DNA from 3 places in the Shewanella sp. YQ_9 genome. Region 3 is predicted to be linked to each of the others. Evidence: predicted binding sites of a transcription regulator. Region 3 holds the regulator's gene; each other region holds the start of a gene.
What was found. Region 3 encodes sigma-54, which starts transcription at its own class of promoters, with help from an activator protein. Its sites were predicted from a motif close to GTTGGCACGNNNNTNGNNT; they were not measured.
Positions count from the first base shown of each region.

Region 1: the regulator sigma-54 is predicted to act here: its motif matches at 3,281-3,299, upstream of glnK (P-II family nitrogen regulator).
Region 2: the regulator sigma-54 is predicted to act here: its motif matches at 6,038-6,056, upstream of fliE (flagellar hook-basal body complex protein FliE).

Region 1 covers NZ_JBICJO010000057.1:153,439-160,860, forward strand. The annotation lists gene narQ (nitrate/nitrite two-component system sensor histidine kinase NarQ) at 1-691, opposite strand, end outside; gene nrfA (ammonia-forming nitrite reductase cytochrome c552 subunit) at 1,007-2,410, shown strand; gene ACF8D4_RS15750 (hydrolase) at 2,503-3,045, opposite strand; gene glnK (P-II family nitrogen regulator) at 3,347-3,685, shown strand; gene ACF8D4_RS15760 (ammonium transporter) at 3,696-4,946, shown strand; gene ACF8D4_RS15765 (hypothetical protein) at 5,216-5,587, shown strand; gene ACF8D4_RS15770 (tetratricopeptide repeat protein) at 5,754-6,908, shown strand; gene ACF8D4_RS15775 (DUF4785 domain-containing protein) at 7,069-7,422, opposite strand, start outside.
Region 2 covers NZ_JBICJO010000034.1:27,855-35,276, forward strand. The annotation lists gene fliJ (flagellar export protein FliJ) at 1-445, opposite strand, end outside; gene fliI (flagellar protein export ATPase FliI) at 568-1,908, opposite strand; gene fliH (flagellar assembly protein FliH) at 1,877-2,851, opposite strand; gene fliG (flagellar motor switch protein FliG) at 2,865-3,908, opposite strand; gene fliF (flagellar basal-body MS-ring/collar protein FliF) at 3,901-5,610, opposite strand; gene fliE (flagellar hook-basal body complex protein FliE) at 5,652-5,984, opposite strand; gene ACF8D4_RS10925 (sigma-54 dependent transcriptional regulator) at 6,162-7,422, opposite strand, start outside.
Region 3 covers NZ_JBICJO010000065.1:7,973-15,394, reverse strand. The annotation lists gene ACF8D4_RS18100 (molybdate ABC transporter substrate-binding protein) at 1-254, shown strand, start outside; gene ACF8D4_RS18095 (hypothetical protein) at 424-807, shown strand; gene mgtE (magnesium transporter) at 915-2,279, opposite strand; gene ACF8D4_RS18085 (HPr family phosphocarrier protein) at 2,363-2,638, opposite strand; gene rapZ (RNase adapter RapZ) at 2,625-3,479, opposite strand; gene ptsN (PTS IIA-like nitrogen regulatory protein PtsN) at 3,476-3,919, opposite strand; gene hpf (ribosome hibernation promoting factor) at 3,922-4,209, opposite strand; gene ACF8D4_RS18065 (RNA polymerase factor sigma-54) at 4,241-5,704, opposite strand; gene lptB (LPS export ABC transporter ATP-binding protein) at 5,800-6,528, opposite strand; gene lptA (lipopolysaccharide transport periplasmic protein LptA) at 6,525-7,058, opposite strand; gene lptC (LPS export ABC transporter periplasmic protein LptC) at 7,045-7,422, opposite strand, start outside.

The DNA.
Region 1 (7,422 bases), on a different contig from region 3:
CCTGAGTTTCCAGGTTGCCGTAGAGAGTTGCCAGCTCCTGAGCCGTACTGTCGAGGGCATCGGAAAGAGCGCTGAGCTCAATATATTCCGTCTTCGGCATTTCGACGGCAAAGTTACCCTTGGAAATAGTGTTGGCCGATTCCATCATCTGTTGCAGCGGCACCACCACCTTGCGTTTGGTAAAGCGCACGGCGATAAAGGCAATCAGCAGCATCAACCCCAAGCCCACTATCTGGCTGACGGCCAGCAATCTTAGTTTGAAGGCGGCGTGGTGCTCCATCTCCAATACCAGCAAATCTATGGTATCGACAAAGTCTTTCAGCGAGGAGGCATAGTTGCGCGAGTCTTCCTGCTCTATGTAGTACTTCATGACCTTCCACTTGCTGATCACCAGTTGGTATTGCTGCCCGAGCCTGGCCGGCGATGACCAGTCCATAGAGCGTACCAAGGCATCTGAGTAGAGGGTGTTTTCAAATTCGCGAATTTTTTGCAGCGCTTCTTCACTGCCGGAGTTGGCATAAAACATCAGCCGGTAGCTCTGCATTCGCAGGGAGCCGGAAGCGTTGATCGCCCTGGCATCTCCCAGGCTGTAAGACAGATTGATAATGGCAAAAGTGGCCAGACCGCTTGAGAGCAGGATAAGGGTCAGCATTAAGCCTAAAATGGTAGAGGTCAAACTGCCTCGTTTCATGAAATATTCACTCACTTTTGCTAAGATTTCCTCAGTCCCTGCAGCATTACTCTCGATTATCGGAAAGAAAACGCGCCGATAAGATTGTCGAGAATAAAAAAGGACTTGGGTCTCAGAGTTCTACATTAGCCAGCGCTTGAATACATTAACAAGAGTACAAAAATGTGAACAACATCGCCTTCACATTTTGATCTGGCGCAAACTTCGCTCCGGATACCCCCTAAGAGGTATATTTTTGGCGTATTCAAGCGGCTACTTTTGACTTTGGAGATGTCGTGGTTATTGCAAATAACGATAAAGTAACACGGAGATGAGATGGTGAAAAAATTAAGCCAAAAATCCTTTGCACTCAGTGCATTGGTCGCGGCAAGCGTAATGGCTGCCGGTGCGTTTGCGAGTGACAAGACCGAGCCTCGCAACGAAGTCTACAAAGACAAGTTCAAAAATCAATATGCCAGTTGGCATGACACTGCAAAGAGTTCTGAAATTGTTGACGTATTGGCAGAAGATCCCAACCTGGTGATCCTGTGGGCCGGTTATGGTTTCGCCAAGGACTACAATGCTCCTCGTGGCCACATTTATGCCGTGACCGATGTGCGCAACACCCTGCGTACCGGTGCGCCAAAGAGTGCCGAAGATGGTCCAATGCCAATGGCTTGCTGGAGCTGTAAGAGCCCGGATGTACCTCGCCTGATTGAAGAGCAGGGTGAAGATGGTTACTTCACCGGCAAGTGGGCCAAAGGTGGCCCTGAAGTGGTTAACGCCATAGGTTGTGGCGATTGTCACGAGAAAGGTTCGCCCAAGCTGCGTTTGGGCCGTCCTTTTGCCGAGCGCGCCATGGAGACCCTGGGTACGCCATTTGATAAGGCTTCCCGCAAAGACAAGCAATCCATGGTTTGTGGCCAGTGTCACGTAGAATACTACTTTGAGAAAGTGGAAGGCCGTAAGGGCTTTGTTAAGTTCCCATGGGATCAAGGCACTACAGTGGAATCCATGGAAGCTTACTACGATGCCATCGAGTTTGCCGACTGGACTCACGCTCTGTCCAAGACTCCTATGCTGAAGGCACAGCACCCAGGTTATGAAACCTGGCAGCTGGGGGTTCACGGTAAGAACAACGTGACCTGTGTTGACTGTCACATGCCGAAAGTAACCAACGACAAGGGTCGTAAGTTCACCGATCACAAAGTGGGTAATCCGTTCGACCGCTTCGAAGAAACCTGTGCTCAGTGCCACACTCAGAGCAAAGAGTTTATGGAGAACCTGACTGCCGAGCGTAAAGCCAAAGTTAAAGAGCTGAAGCTGAAGGCTGAAGATCAAATCGTCAAGGCACACTTCGAAGCTGCTGCCGCCTGGAAAGCCGGTGCGACCGAAGCCGAGATGAAGCCAATCCTGACTGATATCCGTCATGCTCAATGGCGCTGGGATTATGCTATCGCCTCTCACGGTGTCGCGGCTCACGCTCCTGATGAAGCGCTGCGGGTACTGGGTACTGCGGTTGACAAGGCTGCCAATGCCCGGGTGAAACTGGCGCAGCTGCTGGCCAAGAAAGGTATCACAGAGCCTGTCGCTCTGCCTGATATCTCCACCAAGGCCAAGGCTCAGGCTGCTCTGGGTATGGACATGAAGAAGATGGTTTCCGACAAGGAAGACTTCAAGAAAAATGTTCTGCCTAAGTGGGATGCTGAAGCCAAGAAGCGTGAAGCAACCTACAAGTAACAGTCGTTAACATAACAAAATGAAAAATCCCCGCACCGCGGGGATTTTTTATCTTACAAGCCAGCAGTGGTAGCCAGTGAGTGATTACAGGCTTATTTGATCAGCTTAAGCAGAGCCTTAAAGCGTTCACCTTCTGCCTGATGTTGCAGTTCAAACAATAAAGATTCGCTGTTGTTGAGCCTGGCTCCCTGCTGCTTCATCATCTCTATTCCCAAGCGTTTGTTGCTTTCACTGCGGGAGCTGACGGCATCGGCTATCAAGTGCACATAGAAACCCTGCTCGATAAGATCACCACAGGTTTGATAGACACAGACATGGGTCTCTATCCCGGCCAGCAGTACCTGTTTGCGGCCCGTGCTCAACAGTGCCTCACGGAACGCCGGGCAGTGCCAGCCACTGAAGTGATGCTTGGCAATCGGCGAAGTGGTCTTGGATAGCAGGGCAGCCAGCGACTCTGTCGTAGGGCCGAGCTTCTGTGGCAACTGTTCCAGCCAGAGCACTGGGATATCAAACAAGGCCGTGCCTTCTATCAGCATGGCCAGTTGTTGATGCAGCTGTTCACTCTTGTCCATTATCTGCGCCAGTTTGCCCTGAACATCCACTATGACCAGCACACATTCTTCCGCTTTTAACATCTTGTTCTCCTTTAGGTTGGTCTTAGGACAGGTGCAAACGAGTCCTTCTTTCTCTCCAGTCAACGACAGGACATTCAGTTAACGTCAGTACAGGGCTTAAGCCAATAGGCCTTAGGTCGTAGATGATTGCGCTTTTTTTGTGCGCATAAGCCTTACTTGCACTTAATTGGTGCATATCTGCAGCTCTTAACCTGGCCCGTAAAAGCTAACTCTTTATAAAACAAAAAATTAACATTTTGGCCTGATGCTTGAATTGCTTTTGGCATAACACCAATACAGCAAGGCGATTCTGGAGGTCTGGATGAAATTAGTCAGCGCAATCATTAAGCCGTTCAAGCTTGATGATGTCCGCGAAGCGATTGCGGGCATAGGCATTGAGGGGATGACGGTCACCGAAGTAAAAGGTTTTGGCCGACAAAAGGGGCATACAGAGCTCTATCGGGGAGCCGAGTATCAGGTGGACTTTCTGCCCAAGGTTAAGCTCGAGATTGCCACCAAGGCGGAGAATCTTGAGCACCTGCTGGAGGTCATCACCAACGCCGCCCATACCGGCAAGATAGGTGACGGCAAGATCTTTGTGACAGATCTGGAACAGGTTATCCGTATTCGTACGGGCGAAACAGACACAGAAGCGCTGTAAGGGGGAGAAGATGGAAGAACTGAGCAAATTGGGTACTACGGTCACAGAGCTGCGTTTTGCGCTGGACACCTTTTACTTTCTGATCTCCGGCGCGCTGGTGATGTGGATGGCGGCGGGTTTCGCCATGCTGGAGGCTGGGTTGGTGCGTTCCAAAAACACTACAGAGATACTCACCAAAAACATCTGTCTCTATTCAATCGCCTGTATCACCTACCTGATAGTGGGTTACAACATCATGTATGTGGACAATGGCGAGGGCGGCTGGCTGCCGAGCATCAGCACCTTGATAGGATCTCAAGCTGCTGACGCCGACCATGCGCTGGAGTCTGATTTCTTCTTCCAGGTGGTATTTGTGGCTACAGCCATGTCGATTGTTTCCGGCGCCGTGGCCGAGCGCATGCGCCTGTGGGCTTTCCTGGCATTCAGCCTGGTAATGACGGCAGTCATCTATCCGGTGGAAGGTTACTGGACCTGGGGCGGTGGTTTCCTTTCCGAAGCCGGCTTTGTCGACTTTGCCGGTAGCGGCATAGTGCATATGGCCGGTGCGGCCGCGGCCTTGGCCGGCGTCTTGCTGCTGGGGGCCCGTAAAGGTAAATATGGCGCCAATGGCCAGGTTAACCCTATCCCGGGATCCAACCTGCCGCTGGCAACCCTGGGGACTTTTATCCTCTGGATGGGTTGGTTCGGTTTCAACGGTGGTTCTCAGTTACTGGTCTCTGATGCCGAGAATGCCAGCGCCGTGGCCAAAGTCTTCGTCAACACCAATTCGGCGGCGGCCTTCGGCGCGGTATCTGCACTGATCGTCTGTAAGATGGTGTGGGGCAAGGCCGACTTGACCATGATACTCAATGGTACTTTGGCTGGTTTGGTGGCTATCACGGCCGATCCATTGTCGCCCTCTCTGCCTATGGCGGGTGTGATAGGCCTGGTAGCCGGCGGTTTGGTGGTGTTCTCCATCGTGGGCTTTGACCGCATCAAGGTAGATGATCCTGTCGGGGCTATCTCGGTGCACGGGGTCGCCGGTTTCTTCGGTTTGATGATGGTGCCTCTGTCCAATGCCGATGCCAGTGTGACAGGGCAACTGTTTGGCGCTGCGGTGATCTCTGCCTGGGTGTTCCTGGCGTCATTGCTGGTGTGGGGCGCCTTGAAAGTGACCATGGGGATCCGGGTGACCGAAGAGGAAGAATACAACGGTATGGACGCGTCGGATTGCGGTATCGATGCCTATCCTGAGTTTGTGACTGTCAAGAGCGCCAATTGATAAGCCAAGAACGCCAGTTGAAAGGCCAGGCACGCCAGCTGATAAGCCATGAGTGTTCTTGAGAGACCAGGCAAGCTTCCTTTATCTTTAAGCCATCTCTTGTGAGGTGGCTTTTGGTTAGAGCTGGCTTTGGGGTTACCGGCCTTGTGGTTACCTGGCTTGGGGGGAGTCGGCCAGGAAAAGCGCATTTTGCGGCTATGGCGCTTGATGACAGACGCTCTTGGGGGCAGACTGAAAGCAGAAACAGCCTGGAGCCTAAGGGGATGGCGATGAAGACTCTCAGTGTAATGAAGCTGACCGGTACTTTTCTCTGCACTTTGTGCAGCACCTTGCTGTGGCTTGGCAATGCCGAGGCAGGTCAAGTGGTGGTTCGTGATGCCAGTGAGCCCTTCGATGCCTTTGCCGTCAGGGATGAATTACTGCGTCAGCATGAGTGGCAGGAACTACTGCGCTCGCAGCAGCAACTGGAGATCCTCCGCAGCCTGCCTGCCATATGTGTTCCTTACATGCGCCCCTATCGCTACTTTTCCTGCGATGGCCATTTTTATCGCCCCTATCTTTACCGGCAACAGCAGCTCTATATAGGGATCCCCAAGCCGGGTTTCGAAGTTATCGCTCCCGGGAATGAAGGCTTGAACTAGGGGATATTCACATTTTGTCACCCTTTGGCGCGGCAGGAGTGGCCAGTCTGACTTAAGCTTTCAGTAAAGAAGCCTTAACTCAGGAGGCCTTATGTTCTCAGGCACTTTCTCAAGCGCTTTCTCCGGCTCTCTCACTCGTGTTCTCTCTGGCGCTCTATCCGCTACCATGTTGAGTCGCTTAATTGGTGCGGTTTTGCTGCTGCTATTTTGCGGTTGCAACAGTACCCCGGTGCCAAGCAAGATGGCCCTTGGCAGCCTGTTTCAGGATAACCAATTCAAAGAGGTTGGGAATATCCCCGAGCCCGCCGAATTATTCGCCTTGCCTACCGAGGCGGTGCAGTTGCTCAGAGGTGCCTATAGCCGCAGCGCACTCATCTCCAATCAGGAGTTGGCCCACGAGTGGTTGGCTGACTATATCCATGCCGACAAGGGCGGCTTTCGCTATCAGGACAACTACACCCGCACCGCCGCCGAAACCTTTCACGACAGGGCCGGAAACTGCATGTCACTGGTGATCCTGACGGCGGCCATGGCGCAACAACTGGGGATAGAGGTTGAATTTCGTGATGTGGAAGTGCCCCCGGTCTGGGATCGTCAAGGCGCCTTTTATCTGGTCAATGGTCATATCAACCTCAAGCTATACCCGCCCAAGAATAATCATGTCTTCCATGTCACCGAGCGTTCCATCCTGGTGGATTTCATGCCAGAGCGTGCTGTGCGCAGCTATAAGGTCAATAAGATCAGCCAAGGTACTGTGGTCGCCATGTATTACAACAATGCGGCGGCCGAGGCATTGATCAATGAGAATTGGGATCTCGCATACGGCTTGCTGAAAAAGAGCCTGCAACAGCAGAGTCTGTTTATTCCGGCGCTCAACAGCCTGGCGGTGCTCTATCGCGCCAGGGGCATGGAACAGATGGCCGAGCGGGTCTACCGCTATGCGTTGACGCTTGAGCCGGAAAACATGACTACCCTCTATAACCTGGCGGTCATGCTGAGCAGCCAGGACAGACTGGATGAATGGGCCGAAGTGCACAAGGTACTGGAGCTTGCCCGGATCCGTAATCCTTATTATTACTATGATATGGCGCAACAAGCCTACATGGATAGCCAATATGACGAGGCACTGAGTTGGTATCGAAGAGCGATTGAGAAGGCGGATTATCGTCACGAGTTTTACTTTGGTTTGTCTAGAACCTATTGGGCAAAAGGGGACTCCGACCGGGCGAAGAGCAATCTGCAAAAGGCGTTGGCGCTGGCCGGTGACGGCGAGCAGAAAAAACGCTATCAGGCCAAGTTGCATGCGATGGAAGGGCATTGATTCAAAAGCTTGGCTGAAAGAGTGGGGTTATAAAGGCGCAATTAGTTGCAGCCAAGCTGCAGAGTAAAAAGCCCGATGCTGACATCTGCATCGGGCTTTGTTGCTTTTGGGCTATGAGTTGCTTTCTGGCTATAAGTTTCTCTCTACCTGAAAGTTGGCCTTAAAGGGCATCTAAACTCAGCGCCTTATCACGGTAACTCAAGCGCACCATCTGCCCCATATCCTTGAGCTCAACTGCCCTGACACCATAGGGCGGCTTTAAGCCCGAATTTTGGATTAGCTCAAGGTTTAGAGGCAACTGCAGACTGTTTTGCTCTTGTGTCAGCCAGGCTGCGCTTTCACTCTGCAGTATGGCGATTTCCCGCCCCTGGGAGTCCATCCCTGTGAGTATTGCCGACACCCCAAAACGACCACTTTGGGCCAGCTCCAGCGTAAAGTTGAGGGCACTTGGCAGACCATTTTGCCAACCAACTTTGATTTCGGGTACCAGCCGCGCCGATGGATAGAACTGCTT
Region 2 (7,422 bases), on a different contig from region 3:
GGTTGAGCTTGCGACGGAAAAACTGCTGGGAAGCAAACTCATCGATGAGTTTCTGCTCTTGTTTGGCGGCTTTGGCTTCGGCCTGCAGGGCTTTTTTCTCCAACAACATCTCCACCGCCTTACGCTTTTGCTGCTTCTCCAGCCAATGTTGCTGTCTATAGCCCCGCTGCTTATCGGCCTCGGCGACCACGGCAAGTTGTTGCCCTATGGCATCATCTACCTGACGCACAAATCGATGAAACTGCTGGTAATAGGAGGCGCCAATGCTCTGCCCCTGCTGGGCATCGAGTTGCTTCATATAGTCGAGACGGTATTCCTGCAGCGCCTGCAGCTGAGATTTACGCCTCTGGCATTCCATTTGCGCGGCTTTAAGCTGCAGCGCCGCCTGCTCTTCGGCTTCGACCGCCAGTTTCAACACTGTGTGCAAAGGATCGGATTTAGCCATCTGTAGTATTATTCCTTAAAATTGCCTGCCTTACGGGCCTTAACCCGGCTCTCTATTGAGATCAGGCTCCCCTATTGTCACTGCATTTTTGTCGAGCACGCAAACTCCCGCACTGAATGGCATTACACCTTACATTGGGCAGCAAGCTGCCCCAACATTTGCTGGCAATCGCTGAAACTAATGGCATCGCGCATCCCCTGCCGCAAAAAGGCGTTCATGGCGGGTTGCAGGCGTATGGCGTTGTCGATACGCGGATCCGAGCCTTGGGAATAGGCACCAATGGAGATCAGATCCCGGTTTTGCTGATAGAGCGAATAAACCTGCTTGACGCGCCGCATCGCTTCCAGGTGCGCCTCGCTTATCACCATAGGTGCCACCCGACTGATGGAAGCTTCAATGTCTATCGCCGGATAATGCCCTGAGTCGGCCAAGGCCCGTGACAACACTATGTGACCGTCCAAAATGGCCCGCGAGGCATCGGCAATGGGATCTTGCTGATCGTCCCCTTCGGTAAGCACAGTATAAAAGGCAGTGATCGAGCCCTGCCCTTCACCGCCATTACCGGCGCGCTCCACCAAACGGGGCAACTTGGCAAATACTGAAGGCGGATACCCTTTGGTTGCCGGCGGCTCACCGACCGCCAGGGCGATTTCCCGCTGCGCCTGGGCGTAACGGGTCAGGCTATCCATCAACAGCAGGACGTCATAGCCGAGATCGCGAAAATACTCGGCTATCCGAGTCGAGGTTTCGCAGGCACGAAGGCGCATCAAAGGGGAGGTATCGGCCGGGGCGGCTATGACCACAGAGCGGGCCCGCCCCTCTGCGCCCAGGATCTCTTCGATAAACTCTTTCACCTCCCGGCCACGCTCCCCCACCAGGCCAACCACAATAATGTCGGCCGTGGTGCCACGGGTCATCATGCCAAGGAGCACACTCTTACCCACGCCGGAGCCGGCAAAGAGCCCCATACGTTGGCCCTTGCCCACGGTAAGCATGGCGTTGATGGCCCTGACGCCTACATCGAGCGGTTCGGTAATCGCCCGTCTGGCCAAGGGATTGATTGCCGGGCTATGGCGCGAGGCTTGTTCGTCTGTGTGCAGGGCGCCCATACCATCGAGCGGCTGGCCGTTACCGTCCAGCACCCGACCAAGAAGACTCAAACCAACACTGAGCCCGGTTTGTTCACCGAGCGGCATCACTTTGGCGCCGGGCAGCACACCCCTGAGTTCTTCCACCGGCATCAGATACAATAGCTCATCGTCAAAACCTATCACCTCGGCAATAAGCTTACCCGCCATGGTATCTATGGCACAGAGACTGCCGACCGGCGCCCGGCAACCACTGGCTTCCAGCGTCAGGCCAACCACCCGCACCAACTGGCCACTGGCAACCGCTTGAAACGGCGCCTGCTTTTCGGCCAAGTGTTTGAGTTCACTCAGCAGTTGGCTTCGGCGCTGCTGCATCATGAGTGTCTCCTTCGATGGGCTGTTCGCCCTCTTGGCTTGCGGTCTCGGCCTTGTCGCTCACAGCGGCTGTTTGTTCATATGCAAGGGTTTGCTCCTGCTCGCTGTCCTGTGGCGGCGGGCTTGGCCTATCGTCTATTGCGGCCTGCTGCTGGGCGGCCTTTTTCGCCAACATGGATTGTTCGGCTTCAAGATTGGCAAACACCCCTTCCAAACGGGTTTCCAGGCGCATATCCACTTGCGAGCGTTGGCTATCCACCACACAATCACCACGATTGAGACCGGGATCGGCTTCCAGTGTCCAGCGGTTACGTGTCAGTTGCTCTTCACCGTAGAGCTCGCTGACCAAAGCCATATCTTCCGGGTGCAAACGCAGATTCACTTTCTGCTCTTTGAGTGGCAGGGCATCTATCCCTTGCCTGAGCGCCGCCAGTATATGTTCCGGGTGGGTCTTCAGCTCATGGGCTATGAGGTTGCGCGCCAAAGTGCCGACCAAGGTCAGTAAAGATTCTTCTATCTGGGTATCCAGCAGCGCCAGCGGCGCCTCGAACTGAGCAAGCAAGGCGTCGAAACGCTCTATCATGACGGCGGCCTGTTGCAAGCCTTCTTCCCGGCCTTGCTCAAGTCCCTGGGCAAAACCTTCACTGTGGCCCTGCTCCAAGCCCTGAAGACGGCCTTCCTCCAGGCCTTTGGCCAGCCCTTGTTCCTTGCCTTCGGCAAAACCTTCCTGCTCGGCTTGCTCGCGGATAGATTCGATTTCAGCCAAAGTCGGTGGTGATACAGCCTCTTCGGCGGTCTTGGGCTCTATACGTCCAGGCTTATAGCCAAACAGATTACTCGGCTTAAGCGGCATGGCGTCACCCACATCGGGCAACTGCCAATTAACAAACTCGTCCGCTTCATCCGGCGGCAAAATGTTGTGGGACACCTTTTTGTCTGTCATTCAAACTCGCCTGTCAGAGGAATTCTTCACTGCCGCCGCCGCCGAGCATAATCTCTCCGGCATCGGACAAGCGACGGGCGATGGACAATATCTCTTTCTGGGCCACTTCCACTTCGCTGATACGAATTGGCCCCATGGCCTCGAGATCGTCACGCAGCAATTCGGCGGCACGTTTGGACATATTGCCGAGGATCTTCTCCTTCAGTGGCTCGTCGGCGCCCTTGAGCGCCTTCATCAGTACATCCTGCTGCACTTCCCGCAGCAGCGTCTGAATGCCACGGTCGTCGACATCGATCAGGTTTTCGAACACGAACATCAAGTCCTGGATCTGCTGCGCCATCTCTTCGTCGGACTCGCGCAGGGTTTCCATCAGTTGGCTCTCCACCCCGGTATCCAGGTAGTTCATAATGTTGGCAGCAGCCTTCAAGCCACCCATCTTGGCCGCCTGGGCGCCACCCTGACCGGCAAACTGTTTCTCCATGATGTCGTTCAGCTCCTGCAGTGCTGCAGGTTGCACCTCTTCGAGGTTGGCGATACGCATCATCAAATCGAGACGGGTGTTTTCCGGGAACTGGGCAAAGATTTCCGCCGCCTGATCCGGTTCAAGATAGGACAAAACAATGGTTTGGATCTGTGGGTGTTCGTTCTGGATAATAGTCGCCACCTGTCTGGCGTCCATCCACTTGAGCGAGTCGAGGCCTTTGGCGCCACTGCCCATGACAATCTGCTCGATAAGATTACCGGCCTTGTCTTCACCCAATGCGGTAGTCAGTGCCTTACGCACAAACTCTTCGCTGTTAAAGCCTATGGAGGAGTATTTCTGGATATCATCCAGAAACAGCTTGTGAACCGCAACCACCTTCTCCTGGCCGAACTCCTGCATGGCCGCCATGGCCATACCCACCTTTTGAACCTGTTTGGGTTCCAAGTGTTTGAGAATAGAGGCCGCATCGGCTTCACTGAGACTCAGCAACAAAATGGCGGTCTTCTCAATCCCGTTGAGATTCTTGACGTCGAAGCCGCTCTCGGCTGGTTTATCCGCTTTTTTTTCAGGCATCTTCTTGCAACCAGTTCTTCACCACTTGGGTGGACAGTTCAGGTTCATTGGCCACCAGAGCACGTATGGCCTTAATCATATCATCATCTTTGTGCAGATCCGGTATCAGAATCGAACCGTCATCGGCATAGCTGTATTCACTTTCAGGGCGGTTGAGCATGCCCAGGGTGTCGGCAGCGTACTGATCTTCAATATCTGCCAGCTCATGCCCCAGCGCAGGTTCATCCGGCATATTCTGGCCATCGGGGTAGATGAGGCGCTTGAGCATGGGACGCACCACGAACAGGATAAGCACCAAAATCACCAAGGCACCTATGCCGAGTTTCATCGCCCGCCAGAACCAGGGCTGCTCCCACAGAGGCGGCTCAGGCAGGTCTTCAACCAGCTGATCCATAAAGGGCACAGTCACCACTTCTATCATGTCGCCCCTTTGGCTGTTGAAGCCAACGGCGCCTTCCAACAAGCGACGGATATTGGCCATCTCTTCACCTGTGCGAGGCACTCTGGCAACCTGACCATTTTCACCGGCAGCACCTGCCTTGTAGTCGACCGCCACTGAGACACTGACCCGGCGTACCACACCTATCTGCTGACGGGTATGGCTGATGGTGGTATCCAGCTCAAAATTACGGGTCGCTTCCCTATGGCTGTTGCCTGAAGTAACACTGCTGCTTTCTGCGGCATCGGCAGCGTTTTCAGGAATATTGGACTCCATCGGCGGCTGATTGGAAAGGGCTCCGGGGATACCGCCACTGCTGCCACCAACGCTGTTGTTTTCCACTGTCATTTCACTGCGAAGTGATGGCAGATCCGGATTGAAACGCTTGGCAGTTTGCTCGACTGCGGTGAAGTCCATGCTGACATCCACTTGAGAAGTGAAGTTTTCCGGACCGAGGATCGGCATTAGAATCGAGTCAATCTTGGTGCGGTATTCGTTTTCTTTTTGCTGCACCAGCTCAAGCTCGCGTCTGGCGCGGGCAGATACCCCATCCTGACTGCCTGAGTTCAGCAAGCGGCCGTTGGAGTCTGTCACTGTAACCCGGCTGGGTTCCATGCCATGAACCGCTGAGGCAACGATATCGACTATCGCATCAACCTCTTCCTGTCCCAAACCGCCCCTACGGGTATTGACCACCACTGTGGCACTGGGTTTGGCGCGATTGCGGGCGAACACATTTTCCTTCGGCAGCGCCAGGATCACCTTGGCACGGCTGACACTATTGAGCTCTTCAATCGCCCGCGCCAGGTTCATCTCCTGACTCTGCTTCAGCCTGGCCTGTTCCATCCGCTGACTGACACCAAAGCCGGAATCCTGGCTCAGATAATCCTTGGCCTCGGCACTGGAATCTATGCCGGCGCGGCTCAGCATCATCTTCACGTCCTGATACTTGTCTTCAGGCACAGTGATCACATCGACTTCAATCTTGTACGGTACCCGGTTCTTATCCAGCACATCGAGTACCTGCACCATCTCCTGGGTATCCATCTTGCCCAGTGGCCGATATTCTGGCTCCTGGGCCCAGATCATCACAAATACCGCCAGAGCCAGACAGATAGCCAATGCCAGGATCATGGTGATCTGCCGCAGCATATCCACTCCCCCGAGGGAGCCCAATACACCCGACTTGTTTTCCTGTTGGACCCCTTCCAGCGTTGTTCCACCGGCGGAAACATTGGATCCTGCTACTAATTCTGTGCTCACGGTGCGTTCCTGTTATCCGGGATCTGTGATGCAAGCATGCCTTAAACAGGCATGCTCATAATCTCTTTGTAGGCTTCGACCAGCTTGTTGCGCACCTGCACTGTGGCCTCGAATGCGACGCTGGCTTTCTCGCGGGCAATGACAGTGTCAGACAGAGACACTGTGGTGTCGCCCATCTCCAGCCGGGTGGCCAGATTGGATGATGTGCTTTGCAACTCACTGACATTGCCTACGGCCTGGGCCAGTAATTGGCCGAAATCAGTTCCTGTGGTATTGCCCACCTGGCGTACAGGCGAAGACTGAAATCCCGTTGGGGCAATTTCACCTTTAAGTGATTGCATTTCTTGCAATAAAGAATTGGCACCTATTTGCATCTTCTCACTCCTGTCGTCAGCGAATTGACGAAAAATCTGGGTTACCAGACTCTATGCAATTAGTTTGCCAAAAATGGAATAGTCAAAGTTAAGCTAAGTAAACGCCCTGAATTCACCCAGGGCCTGAAGAAAAACAATGGAATTGGAAAGCGGCCTAACGGCCGCTTTGGAGATGACTCAGGCGGGCACCTCTATGCCCATCTCGCGCATGCGCGCCATCTTGTATCTGAGAGTGCGGGCGCTGATCCCCAATTTCTCTGCCACCAGTTTGCGACTGCCCTGACACTGGGCCAGAGTCTCGAGAATAATCACATGCTCCTGAGCCTTGAGCTCATCACCGAGCGCTTCAGGCGTTTCCGGGGCCGTGGTCTCTCCCAGAGCAACATCCTGCAAATCGATAATAATATCGCCCGCTTCTATCTGCCCTTGACTCAAGATCAACGCCCGCTGGATCACATTATCCAGCTCACGGACATTCCCCGGCCAGCGGTGGGCCAACAAACGCCGCACTGCAGCATCGCTGAGAGCTGGAACCGGGTTAATCGCCGCGTTTTCAGCGTGACGTGCCAACAGATGTTTGGCCAATGGGATGATATCCGCCGGTCTTTGGTTCAGTGCCGGCCAGGCAAGCGGAAACACATTGATCCTGTAATAAAGGTCTTCGCGAAACTCGCCCTTGGCCACCATATCTTTTAGATCCCGGTTGGAGGTTGCCAGCACCCGGACATCGAGCTTGATGGTCTTGCGCCCCCCCAAACGTTCAACCTCGCGCTCCTGCAGTACCCGCAGCAGCTTGGCCTGCAATGCCAGCTCCATCTCGGAAATTTCATCGAGCAACAGGGTGCCGCCATGAGCCTGTTCAAACTTACCGGGGCAAGCCTGATAAGCCCCGGTAAAGGCGCCTTTCTCGTAGCCAAACAAGGTGGCTTCCAGCATATTTTCCGGGATGGCGGCACAGTTAATCGCCACAAAAGGCCCGTCAGGCCTTTGGCTGTGCTGATGAATGTAGCGAGCCAGCACTTCTTTACCCGAACCGCTGGGGCCACTTATCATCACAGAGGCTTCTGAGGCGGCCACCCGCTGCGCCAGTGCCAGCAAGGCCAGGCTCTTTTCATCGGCCACCACTGGGCCGCCGCTAACCACCTTGGGGCGTAAATAGCGACTCACCTGATTGAGCAATACCTGAGGGGCAAACGGCTTGGCGAGATAATCCACGGCCCCCAGCTTGATTGCGCTGACGGCATTGTCGATGGTGGCATAGGCTGTCATCAACAGGATCGGCAGCTGCGGATGTTGCTGACGCAGATAATCCAGCAGCCCCATACCGCCGATACCTTCCATCTGCACATCGCTTATCACCATATCAAAACGATTACCTTTCAAAGCGGTTATCGCTTCTTCGGCGCTGGCGACATCGACGCACTCATAACTGGCGAGC
Region 3 (7,422 bases):
ATGGCTGGGTGATGGCCAACAAACAGGCGGATGTATTTTTAACCTACTGCACCAATGCCGTATTGGCCAAGAAAGAAGTGCCTGATCTCAAGATAGTGGCGTTGCCCGAGTCGCTGGCAGTGGGTGCCAACTATGGCATGCTGGTGCTGGATAAGGCCGACTCTGCCGCCTGGCCGCTGGCTATGTATATTCTCTCTCCCAAGGGACAATCCATTCTGGCCTCTTACGGCTTTGAAGCACCGCTTAAGCCCTAAATCTCTATCCGGCGGAAGCGGGTTTTACTCTGGAGATGTGCGAATCAGTTGCTTTGAACTGACTCGCACTCTCTTTATGGGTATTTCACGGTTTTTTGGCCAAATCAGCTTGCGCAGGCAATTATTATCCTTCTAAAGTAGGGCATTATGTCCTTGCCAAGGGGGGAGCATGCTCGAAACCAAAGGCTTACCGATAGCGACAGATTATCTCGGCGACGAGGTGAGATTTATCCGCCTTTGTTATGACAGTCAGGGCTTGGATATCGAGCTGAGTGTTGAGGGCAGCCGGGCATTGGTGCACTTTGACTCTGTGGTTGGCTTTCGGATGCTGGATGAAGGCGATCTGATGGAGTTCTGGACCGAGTGCAGCCTCTCCAATGGCTGGTTGTTTCGTATCTCCAACGGTGGTTGGTATCGCCAGGAGGCCGAACGCAGCGGCTTTATGGCCAGCGCCAATCTCAAGTTGCAGGAATATCTGCTGGTGAGCCGCAATGAGTGTGTCTCTGTCTTCTGTGAACAGGATGAGCCCAAGGTGCACTGGCTTAAAGACTGACCCGCTATCTTCCACCGTCAGAGGACGAACCTGGTCGCCCCCTGCTATTTCTGCAATTCATCTAGGCCAGAGCTTCAGCAAGCCTTCAGCCCATTAGAAACATAGCTTCAGCTCATTAAAACGAGAGTCGCCAACCCCAGGAAGGCGAACAGGCCTATTACATCCGTCACAGTCGTCAGCACCATGCCGCCGGCCAGCGCAGGGTCTACATTGAGTTTTTTCAGGATCAGCGGAATACTAGCCCCGGCGAGACCGGCTACCGTCATATTGATCAACATGGCGCCGCCAATAAGGGCGCCGAGTGCCAGATCGCCTTTCCAGATCCACACGGCAGTGAATACCAGCGCCGACCACAACAGGCCATTGAGAAATCCGATGGCCAACTCCTTGCCGATAAGCCAGCGGGAGTTGCTCTGGCCTATGTGGCCGAGGGCGATACCGCGGATCACCAGCGCCAGTGTCTGGTTGCCGGCAACGCCGCCCATGCTGGGCACTATGGTCATCAGAATTGCTATAGTGGCGAATTTTTCCAGCGTGCCTTCAAACATATTGCTGACCGAGGCGGCCAGCAGGGCGGCAAACAGGTTGAAGGTCAGCCATAGGGAGCGGCGAAAGGCACTCTTGAACACGGGGCCGAAGGTGTCTTCATCATCGTCCATCCCCGCCATACCCATCATGGAGTGTTCGGCGTCTTCTCGGATAACGTCCACCACGTCATCAATGGTGATCCGCCCAAGCAGATGGCCTTCGCTGTCGACCACTGGCGCCGAGACCCAGTCGTGGCGTTCAAACAGTTGGGCCACTTCATTGTCCGGCATGGTGACGGGAATGCTCTCAAGTTCGGGATCCATTATGCTGCGGATCCCGGCGGTGGGATTACAGGTTAGCAGGCTGGAGAGCTTGACGCCGCCGAGTAATATGTCGCGCCTGTCCACCACATAGAGGGTATCAGTGGCTTCAGGCAATTCGCCTCTTTGGCGCAGATAACGCAGCACCACATCGACATTGACGTCAGGCCTCAGGGTCACAGTATCTGTATTCATCAGACTACCGGCGCTGTCTTCCGGATAAGAGAGCGCCTGTTCGACCCTGGCCCTGTCCTGCGCACTCATGGAGTGCAGTACCTGCTTGTAGAGGGTATCGGGAAGGCTCCGCAGCACATAGGCCAGGTCATCGGTATCCATACCCGCGGTCGCTCGCGCCAAACGCTCAGGACTCATAAGGCTGATCAGCTGGTCTTTCATATCCTCACCCAGCTCTTCGAGGATCTCGCCGCTCTGCTCCTGATCCACCAGTTGCCAGAGTACCTGACGGGTACGCGGCGGTGAAGATTCGAGAATAAAGGCGATATCCGAAGCCGTCATTCGCTGCAGCATGTCGCGCACATGCACGAACATACCACTGCTAAGAGCTTGGTTTAGTTGAGTAAGACGTTGTTCTGTCAGCTCTTGGTCGAGCGCTTCTATTGGCATGCAGTTCCCCCTGTGATGCAAAGCGAGGATATGTTACCTCAAGACTGGGGTGTTATAGAAACAAAGAGTGCAGCGCTAAGGCTTTAGCTGGCTTCGTCGAAACGGGCGTTGATCAGGGCGCAGATAGCGTCCATCGCGGGTTCGGCATCCGGGCCTTCGGCGATGAGGCGAATACTCTTGCCTTGGCCGGTTTCCAGCATCAAGAGCCCAAGCACACTGGCGGCCGAGGCTTTTTTCTCGCCTTGGATCAGGGTGATATCGGCTTCGAACTCGCTGGCCAGCACCGCCAGCTTAGTGGCGGCGCGGGCATGCAGGCCCAGCTTATTGACTATGGTGACTTCCCGTTCAACCTTTGCCATTACTCAGCTCCCGGTGACGGGCCTGTACCTTGTGTTTGCTGTTGCCAAAACGCTTGGCGAGCTGCTCAGCGACATAGACAGATCTATGCTGGCCGCCGGTGCAGCCTATGGCTATGGTGAGGTAACTGCGGTTGTTGCGTTCCAGGTGCGGCAGCCAAGTTTCCAATAGATTTTCTATCTGCCAGATAAACTTGTTCACCAGTGGCTGGCGGCTGAGAAACTCCTGCACAGCTTCATCCAGCCCGGTCAGTGGCCTGAGCGCCGGCTCCCAGTGAGGGTTGGGCAGAAAGCGCACATCAAACATGAAGTCGGCTTCCTGAGGCATACCATGCTTAAAGCCGAACGACTCGAAGTTGATCACCAGCTCTTTATCGACACTGCCAAGCAGAATTTCCCGCACTGTGTCACTGAGTTCATAGATGTTCAGCGCCGAGGTGTCTATGTAGTGATCCACCAGTTTCGACATGGGTTCCAGCAGCTTGCCTTCGAGCTTGATGGCATCCTGTAGTGAGACTTTGCTCTTGGACAGGGGGTGCAGTCTGCGGGTTTCGCTGTAGCGCTTCAGAAGCACTTTATCAGAGGCGTTGAGGAAGAAGCTGGTCAGTTGGGTGTTTTCCGGCAAGGCCGCCAACTGTTGTTCCAGCACCTTTTCCTGATCCGGCATATTGCGCACATCTATGCTGATGGCGACCAGATCATTGCTGCCACGGAGGTTTTCCAACAGGCTGCCAATCATGGGCAGGGGGAGATTATCCACACAGTAGTAACCCAGGTCTTCGAGTACCCTGAGGGCAACGGATTTTCCGGAACCGGAGCGGCCTGAGACTATGGCGAGTTTCATCCTGTGATCACCTGATAGAGTTCTGTTTCGTCGCTGGATTTTCGCAACTGCTTGAGTATCGCCTTATCGCTGAGCTTTTCAGCCATGGCGGATAGGGTACTCAGGTGTTGCTGACATTGATCTGCGGGCACCAGGAGGGCGAACAGTATGTCCACCGGCTGGTTGTCTATGGCATCGAAGGCGATAGGCTCTTCGCATTTGACCAGCACGGCAATCGGCTCTGTAATGTCCGGTAGTCTGCCATGCGGAATCGCAATACCATTACCTATACCTGTGCTCCCCATCTTTTCGCGGGCCAAAAGGCTTTCAAAAATCGCTTGAGAGGAAAGGGTGGGGTACTGGGCGCTAGCGAGATCGCTAATCAGCTCCAGTACCTTTTTCTTACTGCCCGGAGTGGCACAGGTAGTGCACTCCGGCCGCAGGATGGTACTCAGTTCCATCGTTAGTGTTTTGTCAGCTTTTCTTTGTGTTTAATGACCTGACGATCCAATTTATCAATCAGAACGTCGATGGCGGCATACATGTCGGCATGTTCAGAAGTTGCATAGACTTCGCCGCCTGTGAGGTGGATCTTGGCTTCGGCTATCTGTTGCAGTTTTTGTACATTGAGCACAACGTGCACATTATTGATCTGTTCGAAATGGCGTTCAAGTTTAGAAAACTTACTTTCCACGTAGTCACGCAGTGAGTCGGTGATCTCGATATGATGTCCTGTCAGGTTGATTTGCATAGAAAGATTCCTCCAATTTCCAACTGTGGATTTATAAACTCTTACGCTGGTTCGACGGTGGTATCATCATAGCCTCGCGATACTTGGCTATGGTGCGTCTTGCAACGTTGATTCCCTGTTCTGCCAGAAGTTGCGCCATCTTGCTGTCGCTCAAAGGCTTCTTCTGGTTTTCCGCTGCCACGAGCTTCTTGATAAAAGCCCTGATCGCCGTGGAAGAGCATTCTCCGCCATCTTCGGTGCCGACATGGCTGGAGAAGAAGTACTTCAATTCAAATATTCCCCTGGGGGTATGCATATACTTTTGAGTGGTGACCCTGGAGATGGTCGATTCATGCATCTCGACCGCCTCGGCAATATCGTTGAGCACCATGGGTTTCATGGCCTCTTCACCATATTCAAAAAATCCCTGCTGGAACTGCACTATACAGTTGGCCACCTTGAGCAGGGTGTCGTTGCGGCTCTCCAGGCTCTTGATAAACCATTTGGCTTCCTGAAGATGACCACGAATAAACTGGCTGTCTGATTGACTGCGGGCGCTACGGGCCATGGCAGCATACTGCTGATTGATCCCGAGTTTGGGCATACAGTCCGGGTTGAGTTCTACTACCCAGCGGCCGTTTTTCTTCCAGACACTGACATCAGGGATCACATATTCCTCGTCCATCGGCTGCACCAGCAAGCCGGGGCGGGGATTGAGACTCTGGATAAGGTTGATGGCGTCACGCAGTTGATCTTCCTTGAGCTTGGTCTTGCGCATCAGGGTGCGGAAGTCACGGGCAGCAATGAGATCCAGATGTTCGTCAATCAACAAGCGGGCGTCGGCCAGATGTGGGGTGTCGGTGTTGAACTGTTGCAACTGGATCAGCAGGCATTCGCGCAGATCTCTGGAGGCGATGCCGACAGGGTCAAAGTGCTGGATCCGCTTGAGTACTGCCTCGACTTCATCGAGCTCAATCTCAGGGTTGCCCATGGCTTCGAGGATCTCCTCTGTGCTCTGGGTCAGATAGCCCTGCTCGTCGATGGCATCAATAATGGCGGTGGCAATGGCGTCGTCGGTATCGGAAAACGGGGTCAGGTTCTTCTGCCATTCCAGATGTTCATAGAGACCTTCGCTGGTTTCACCCTGGAAGGGCATATCATCTTCACGGCCCATGGCCGGCCCTGAGGCGCTGGCGGCGGTAAAGACTTCGTCCCAGGTGGTATCCATAGGTAATTCATCCGGCATAGACTCATTGTTCAATGCCTCTGAGGTTTCTACCGTGGAACCATCTTCCTGCTTGGCGCTCAACTCGCCGGCGTCGTTTTCCTTGTGGTTGTCGTCGATAGCGTCATCCTGGTTGTCCTCGGCCATTTCCAACAGAGGGTTGGCTTCCAAGGCTTCCTGGATTTCCTGCTGCAGCTCAAGGGACGACAGTTGCAGCAGGCGAATAGCCTGTTGCAACTGAGGTGTCATGGTCAACTGTTGACCCAGTTTGAGCTGGAGTGACGCTTTCATTATACCGCTAATCCCTACTCGTTATTTTTCAAGGAAAAAATTCAATAATAACAAACTATAATACCCGGAATTGCCACCGGATGACATGATCCTAACTATAGCCTGAATTGTTCGCCTAAGTACACAGCACGCACTTGCTGGTTGTCCAAGATTTCAGCGGGTGTGCCCTCGGCGATCAACTGCCCATGGCTGACTATGTAGGCTCGCTCACAAACGTCGAGTGTTTCGCGAACATTGTGGTCTGTGATCAGCACCCCCAAACCGCGGGACTTAAGCTGTTCGATGATTTTCTTGATATCGATAACTGAGATGGGATCCACACCGGCGAACGGCTCATCCAGCAAAATGAACTGTGGATTGGCGGCCAATGCCCGGGCGATTTCCACCCGGCGGCGTTCGCCGCCGGAGAGGGACATCCCCAGGCTGTCACGTATGTGGGTAATATGGAATTCTTCCAGCAACTGTTCGAGTTGTTCCTCGCGCTCGTCGCTGTTGAGTTCTTTGCGGGTTTGCAGCACGGCCATGATGTTGTCATGCACCGACAGCTTGCGGAAAATACTGGCTTCCTGTGGCAGGTAGCCTATGCCTTTACGGGCTCGCAGGTGCATGGGATCCAGGGTCAGCTCGTCGTCGTCAATGAAGATACGGCCCTTGTCACTCTGTACCAGCCCAACCACCATGTAGAAGGTGGTGGTCTTGCCAGCCCCGTTGGGGCCCAGCAGCCCCACGATTTGGCCGGTATTGACCGACAGGCTGACGTCTTTGACGACGTTGCGTTTCTTGTAACTCTTTGCCAGATTCTGTGCCGTCAGGGTGCTGGTCATTGCGGCTCCTGCTGCTGTTCTTTCTTGTTGAGATCCTGATAGTTTTCCGGCTGGATAACAGTGGTTACCCTGTCTTGGCCTTTGCCGCTGCTTTCCGCTTCCAGCTGCTGCTTGTTGATGTCGTAGACTATCTTCTCGGCGGTTACTTCGCTGCCGTCTTGTTCTACTTTGGCCTGGCCCAGCAGGGTCATGATACGACTGTCTATGTTGTAGTGGATCTCTTTGGCCTTGGCACTGGCCAGACGGCCGTCTTCCAGTTTCTGGGTATAGGTAGCGGGTGAGCCCTTGGCCACCAGGATCCGCTCGCCACTCTTGTCTTCTGTGTAAGCCGTGAGTTCATCGGCCAGCAGTTTCAAACTGCCCTGGGTGACTGTGACAGGCCCGCCGTATACCACACGCTTGTTTTTGATATCGGCAAACTGATTGGCGGCGCTGATCTGTACTTTTTGCAGCAGATCTTCTTCAATGGCCACTGCCGACAGGCTTGTGATGCACAAGAGGGCACCGATAAAAAGCTTACTTGGTTTCATAGGTTCCTTTCACCTGACTGGTCAGCTTCACTTGCTGAGCATTGAGATCGGCGTACAGGCCGGATCCCTTGATATTAAAGTCTTTGCCTTCGATCAGGATCTCGCGATCTGAGGTCATGATCATGGTGTCCAGATCCAGCTCCACATAACTGGTTTTCAGGCTCTGGATCGGTTCATTGGGGCTAATGGCGTCGATGATAACATTATTTTCAAGTACAACTCGGTTACTCTTGCGATTGAGCCTGCCCTCGTTGGCAGACAGACGCCACTGTGCCTCGCCCTTGTCCGGATAGACCAGATAAACCGGTTGGTTGAAGAAGGTCTTTTCACTGGCTTCATAATGTTCCATGTGCGCCGCGGCGAC